Linked DNA regions of Phyllobacterium zundukense. The protein of the gene in region 1 interacts with the protein of each later gene in a pairwise test. Links are inferred from orthologs where the notes say so. Each region holds a gene or a part of one and is shown in the gene's direction. Other genes may lie near its edges.

What was found. Proteins that work in one complex are often made in the same cells at the same time.
Region 2: the proteins of rplI (region 1) and lon interact in binary tests that used the Escherichia coli proteins (3 or more experiments, as listed by UniProt). The link is inferred for Phyllobacterium zundukense from one-to-one orthologs.

Annotation. Positions count from the first base shown.
Region 1 is NZ_CP104973.1:3,533,007-3,536,366, forward strand. Bases 235-3,206 are described here. They hold rplI (50S ribosomal protein L9), read left to right. Parts: upstream 235-1,421; coding sequence 1,422-1,991; downstream 1,992-3,206. Other genes in these bases: rpsR (30S ribosomal protein S18), read left to right, coding at 235-281; N8E88_RS29755 (DUF2232 domain-containing protein), read left to right, coding at 424-1,395. In the rest of the region: rpsF (30S ribosomal protein S6), read left to right, coding at 1-33; more of rpsR, read left to right, coding at 33-234.
Region 2 is NZ_CP104973.1:3,359,384-3,362,819, reverse strand. The notes cover bases 72-3,119. They hold lon (endopeptidase La), read left to right. Parts: upstream 72-409; coding sequence 410-2,830; downstream 2,831-3,119. Other genes in these bases: clpX (ATP-dependent Clp protease ATP-binding subunit ClpX), read left to right, coding at 72-80. Outside these bases: more of clpX, read left to right, coding at 1-71; N8E88_RS28820 (adenylate/guanylate cyclase domain-containing protein), read right to left, coding at 3,365-3,436.

The DNA of each region.
Region 1 (3,360 bases):
CCGCGTGACGAAGCCGGTGAAGGAGCAGAATAATGGTTGATATCAATCAGATCCCGACCCGCCGTCCGTTCCATCGCCGCCGCAAGACCTGCCCGTTCTCGGGTGCCAATGCGCCGAAGATCGACTACAAGGACGTAAAACTCCTGTCGCGCTACATTTCTGAGCGTGGCAAGATCGTTCCTTCCCGTATCACGGCTGTCAGCCAGAAGAAGCAGCGCGAACTCGCACAGGCGATCAAGCGTGCCCGTTTCCTCGGCCTGCTGCCATACGTTGTAAAATAATAAACTGAGGCGGTGGGTTTCGACCCTCCGCCTCATTCCACCATCCGCGATGGGCGCGGGTCTGGTGATTCAGAAAACCCGAGTTGAGGTAGTGGTCTAAGGACCGCCTCTAACTGCTGAAACAAGCAGGACAGCGAGTGAAATGAAACTGACTGCAAAAGATATTGGCGTAGGTGTGCTAGCGGGCTTTGCCGCTGCACTGCTTTCGGTTGGCGTTATCACGCAATCGACCCTCGCCATGGCGCTCCTGCTGTTTTCACCGCTGCCTATTTTTGTGGCCGCTCTCGGCTGGGGTACGGCCGCCGGATTGATTGCCGCACTTTCCATGGCTGTCGCCGTCTCCGTGCTTGCCGCGCCAATGGCGGCCCTTATCGTTGTCCTGATCACTGCGCTCCCTGCTGCCGCTGCATCGTACTTTACCGGCCTAGCGCGCCCTGCCGATGAAATCGGTGGACCGAAGGACGTCATGGTCTGGTATCCGCTCGCCGATACTCTGCTGCGCCTAGCGCTGATTGTGGCAGCCAGTTTCATCGCAATCGGCATGCTCGTCGGTTTTGGCGATGAACTCGCGGCCGAACTGGCGAAATCACTGGGGCAGCAGCTTGCCGCGAGCAACCCTGAACTTGCCGCAAATGCCGACGTTGCGCAGAGCATGGCACTGTTTGTCGTGCGTGTACTGCCCGCTCTGCAGCCTGCCATATGGGTGACGATAATCGTCGCCAATCTTTATCTGGCGCTGCGGTTGACGGCCGCTTCCGGCAAACTACGCCGACCGCATGACGATTGGCCGCGGGCGCTGCGCATGCCCCGCGCCGCGCTTATCGTCTTCGCCATCGCTTGCGCTGCCTGCTTCCTGCCGGGCGGCATCGGCTATGCCGCAACCGCGATTGCCGGCGCACTCGGTGCCGGTTTCACGATGGCGGGTTTCGCCATACTGCATGCAAGGACGCGCGGCGCAGCGTGGCGCCCAGTGGCACTATGGTTCGCTTACCTCGCGGTTGTGCTTTTCGCCTTTGTGCTTTTCCTCTTCCTTCTTGCCGGTTTGTTCGACACGTCGCGCAACGCCCCGGTTTCGAAGGCTGCGAATACAACACCACCTAACAACGACAACTAACATTAGAACAGACAAGGATAATTCAAATGGAAGTCATTCTTCTCGAACGTATCAGCCGCCTCGGCCAGATGGGCGAAACAGTCAAGGTAAAGGACGGCTTTGCCCGTAATTTCCTGTTGCCACAGGGCAAGGCTCTTCGTGCCAACGAAGCCAACAAGAAGAAGTTCGAAGGTCAGCGCGCGCAGCTCGAAGCACGCAATCTCGAACGCAAGACTGAAGCACAGGCGATCTCCGAAAAGCTCGACGGCAAGTCGTTCATCGCCGTTCGTTCGGCAGGTGAAACCGGTCAGCTCTACGGTTCAGTTTCGACACGCGATATCGCTGATCTGATCACCGCTGAAGGCTTCTCGATCAACCGCAACCAGGTTGAACTGAACACGCCGATCAAGACCATTGGCCTGCACAAGATCGTGCTGACACTTCATCCGGAAGTTGAAGCAACGGTCACGATCAACATTGCTCGTACTGCAGATGAAGCCGAGCGTCAGGTAAAGGGCGAAGATCTTACCTCCGCCGAGGCGATCTACGGTATCGAAGAAGTTCCGCTTGCGGACGAATTCTTCGACGAGGACGAAGAAGGCGAAGAAAACGCCTGATCTTTCTTCGATAGATCATTCTTTCGAATGATCTCATCAACATTTTGAAAGTACCCGGCAGCAGTGCCGGGTATTTTTTTGCTTTTCAGGAACAAAAAAACGATTAGATTTGTTTGTCTTACCACGCCCGACCACGGCTCACCTCGAGCCTGCTAATGGCCGAGCTCTATCGTCAATGATGGAGATTGTTCATGAATGCCATACTAAAAGCCGCGCTCTCGCGGATGATCTACACTGGCACTTTGGTTATCACAGACTCTTCCGGTAAATCTCAAACCTTCGGTGATGGAACCGGAGAGCAATTCGCCTTTCGCATCAACAGCGCAGCGGCCGAACGAAAGATCGCTTTCGACCCATCGCTACACTTCCCGGAAGCCTATATGAACGGCGATATCGACGTTCTCGAAGGCGATATTTATGACGTCCTGAAGATCATTTTCGAGAATACCGGGGCGACTGTCGCCAAGGAACCCTGGATGTTGGCGATCGAAGGCATACGCCGTGCCACCCGCCGCCTGCATCAGATGAATACGCTGACTCGCGCTTCCAGCAACGTCCAGCGCCACTATGACCTGTCTGAAGACCTCTACAGGTTGTTCCTCGATACGGACATGCAATATTCCTGTGCCTACTTCGAACGGCCGGATGCAACGCTGGAAGAAGCACAACTGGCGAAGAAGCGTCACATCGCAGCGAAACTGCTGTTGAAAAAGGGGCACAAGACGCTCGATATTGGTTGCGGCTGGGGCGGACTCGGAATCTACCTCGCCAAGCACCTCGAAGCCAATGTGACCGGTGTAACGCTGTCGCAAGAGCAATTCGGTATCGCCAACAAGCGCGCATTCGAAGAAGGCCTGACGGGAAAAGCGCAATTCACCCTTCAGGACTATAGAACGATCGAAGAGAGCTTCGACCGCATCGTGTCGGTCGGCATGTTCGAACATGTCGGTATCGGGCACTTCCCGGAATATTTCCAGCATACCGCACGGCTTTTGAAGAAGGACGGTGTATTCCTCCTGCATTCCATCGGCCGCTCGGATGGCCCCTCCTATACGAACGCCTTCATCCAGAAATACATATTCCCGGGCGGTTATATTCCGGCACTCTCGGAAGTGCTGCCGCACATCGAAAAGGCTGGTCTCGTTGTCACCGATATCGAGATTCTCCGGCTGCACTACGCGGACACCCTGCGTATCTGGCGCGAACGATTCATGGCGAGATCGCGAGAAGGCCAAGGCGATCTACGATGAACGGTTCTGCCGCATGTGGGAGTTCTATCTTGCGGCTTCGGAAGCGGCGTTCCGCTGGCAAAACCTGGTCGTGTTCCAGATCCAGCTCGCACACCGGCAGGAAGCCGTGCCCCTAACCC
Region 2 (3,436 bases), 170 kb from region 1 along the record:
GTGACGTCGTGGAAGGCAGCTCGAGGCCTCTGTATATCTATGCCGAGCGTAAGGAAGAAAAAGGCAATGTTTCCGCGTAGGGCATCGGAAATAGGGCACTGTAACGGCAAGGCTCCGCGTCTCGCGGAGCTTTTCTGTTTTGTATTAGGGTCGAATTCTGTGCATGGCATTGCAAGCGATTGCACTCGGACTGTCGTGAGCGCAGGATAGATTACGATTCTGTGAATGAGCTTGGAGTATGGGTGCTTGAAACAAGCGGACTTCCACTCCAAGTAAGTGTTAAGCTGCATAACTGGTAGTACGCCGCTCAATGCATGCGCCCCCAAAATGGATCTTTGGATTTGGCCATGCAGCTTAAAGGGTACCCGGACGTGGCGATCTGGCCGATTGGCCTGAGAAAGGACATAAAATGACGGTTGCAAGCAAGAAGACACCGGCGGGTGGCGAGAGCGGGCTTTATGCCGTTCTGCCGTTGCGCGATATTGTTGTCTTCCCCCACATGATCGTTCCACTCTTCGTTGGCCGTGAAAAATCCATTCGCGCGCTTGAGGAAGTTATGGGCGTCGACAAGCAAATCCTGCTTGCCACACAGAAGAACGCTGCGGACGACGATCCACAGGCTGACGCGATCTATACAGTCGGCACTATTGCCAACGTCCTGCAATTGCTGAAATTGCCGGATGGTACGGTCAAGGTGTTGGTTGAAGGTATCGCCCGCGCTGAGATCACCGGTTTCAGCGAACGCGAAGATTATCACGAAGCCTCTGCCGTGACGCTAACAGAACCGGAAGAAGATCCGGTCGAGATCGAGGCACTGGCCCGTTCGGTCGTGTCGGATTTTGAAAACTACGTAAAACTGAACAAGAAGATTTCGCCTGAAGTTGTCGGCGCCGCCGGACAGATAGAGGATTATTCCAAGCTGGCCGATACAGTCGCGTCGCATCTCGCGATCAAGATTCCTGAGAAACAGGATATGTTGTCGATCCTTTCCGTGCGTGCGCGGTTGGAGAAGGCCATGTCCTTCATGGAGTCGGAAATCTCCGTTCTTCAGGTCGAAAAGCGTATCCGCTCGCGCGTCAAGCGCCAGATGGAGAAGACGCAGCGCGAATATTATCTGAATGAACAGATGAAGGCGATCCAGAAGGAACTTGGCGATGGCGAAGATGGCCGCGACGAGTCCGCCGAACTGGAAGACCGCATCAAGAAGACGAAGCTGTCGAAGGAAGCGCGCGAAAAGGCCAATGCGGAGCTGAAGAAGCTGCGCCAGATGAGCCCGATGTCCGCCGAGGCGACTGTCGTTCGCAACTATCTCGACTGGCTGCTGTCCATTCCGTGGGGCAAAAAGTCGAAGATCAAGAACGATCTGAATCTCGCTGACGAAGTTCTGGATACCGAGCACTACGGCCTGGACAAGGTCAAGGACCGCATTGTCGAATATCTGGCGGTGCAGGCCCGGTCGACCAAGATCAAAGGCCCGATCCTCTGCCTCGTTGGTCCTCCCGGTGTCGGCAAGACGTCGCTCGCCCGTTCGATCGCCAAGGCTACCGGCCGCGAATACATTCGCATGTCGCTTGGCGGCGTGCGTGACGAGGCCGAGATCCGCGGTCATCGCCGGACCTATATCGGTTCGATGCCCGGCAAGGTCATTCAGTCGATGAAGAAGGCGAAGAAGTCGAATCCGCTCTTCCTGCTCGATGAGATCGACAAGATGGGCCAGGACTTCCGCGGCGATCCGTCATCAGCTCTGCTGGAGGTGCTCGATCCGGAACAGAACTCCACGTTCATGGATCACTATCTCGAGGTCGAGTACGACCTCTCGAATGTGATGTTCGTGACGACAGCCAATACGCTGAATATCCCTAGTCCCTTGATGGACCGCATGGAGATCATTCGTATTGCCGGTTACACGGAAGATGAGAAGCTGGAAATCGCCAAGCGGCACCTGTTGCCAAAGGCCATCCGCGATCATGCGTTGCAGCCGAAGGAGTTCTCTGTATCCGAGGATGCTATCCGCGCCATCATTCGCAACTATACGCGAGAGGCCGGTGTTCGTAACCTCGAGCGTGAATTGATGAAGCTGGCTCGCAAGGCCGTCACCGAAATCATGAAGACTCAGAAGAAGTCGGTGAAGGTCACGGATGCAAACATCGATGAATATCTCGGGGTTGAGAAATTCCGATTTGGACAGATCGATGGCGAAGACCAGGTTGGCGTTGTCACGGGCCTCGCCTGGACCGAAGTGGGTGGCGAGTTGCTGACCATTGAAGGCGTCATGATGCCCGGCAAGGGTCGCATGACGGTAACAGGCAATCTGCGCGACGTGATGAAGGAATCGATCTCCGCAGCGGCATCCTATGTCCGCTCGCGTGCTATCGATTTCGGCGTCGAGCCGCCACTGTTCGATCGTCGCGACATTCACGTGCACGTGCCGGAAGGTGCGACGCCCAAGGATGGTCCATCAGCCGGCGTTGCGATGGTCACAGCCATCGTCTCGATACTGACGGGCATTCCGGTCCGCAAGGATATCGCCATGACAGGCGAGATCACGCTGCGGGGTAGGGTGCTGCCCATCGGTGGTCTGAAGGAGAAGCTGCTCGCCGCACTGCGCGGTGGCATCAAGACGGTTCTAATCCCGGAAGAAAACGCCAAGGATCTGGTGGAGATTCCGGACAATGTGAAGAACGGCCTTGAGATCATTCCAGTCAGCCACGCCAATGAGGTGCTCAAGCACGCACTGGTGCGCCAGCCGGAGCCAATCGAATGGACCGAACCGGCCCACGTGCCATCTTCGGCCGTCGAGGATGAAGCAGGCGCTCAGATCGCTCATTGAACAGCGTTGAAGGAAAAGGCCGGGCAAGAAATTGCCCGGCCTTTTTGATCTGTACCAGTGCGCTGATGATGCGCCCACGCGGCACCATGCTTATGGTGGCGAGCCTGCGCGTCGGAAATCAAAATGTATATTGATGAGGGAATGGTGGGCGATGAGAGACTCGAACTCCCGACATCTTCGGTGTAAACGAAGCGCTCTACCAACTGAGCTAATCGCCCTTCGCAAAGGGTGCGTTCCGGAGCGTTTATGCGTTTCCGCCGATATTGGCAAGAGGGGATGCGACACTTTTATGATTTGTCGGATGAGTTTTTCACAATCGCATCTTTCCTCTCCAGTTGTGCTTGACACACCCCCGCGAACCCCTTAAACGACCGCTCACGCCGTACAAATAGTACGGTACGAAAGTGCGCGGGTGTAGCTCAGTTGGTTAGAGTGCCGGCCTGTCACGCCGGAGGTCGCGGGTTCGAGCCCCGTCACTCGCGCCACTTTTCCCTCAGTGATTTCAAGCAGATAATTCCCTTTGGGGACCGCTGACTATTGCAGCGCAAACACCGCGCACGGGGCAGCGATGCCGCGCAGCCTGTGCTCGCCGAGCGGGATCAGCGA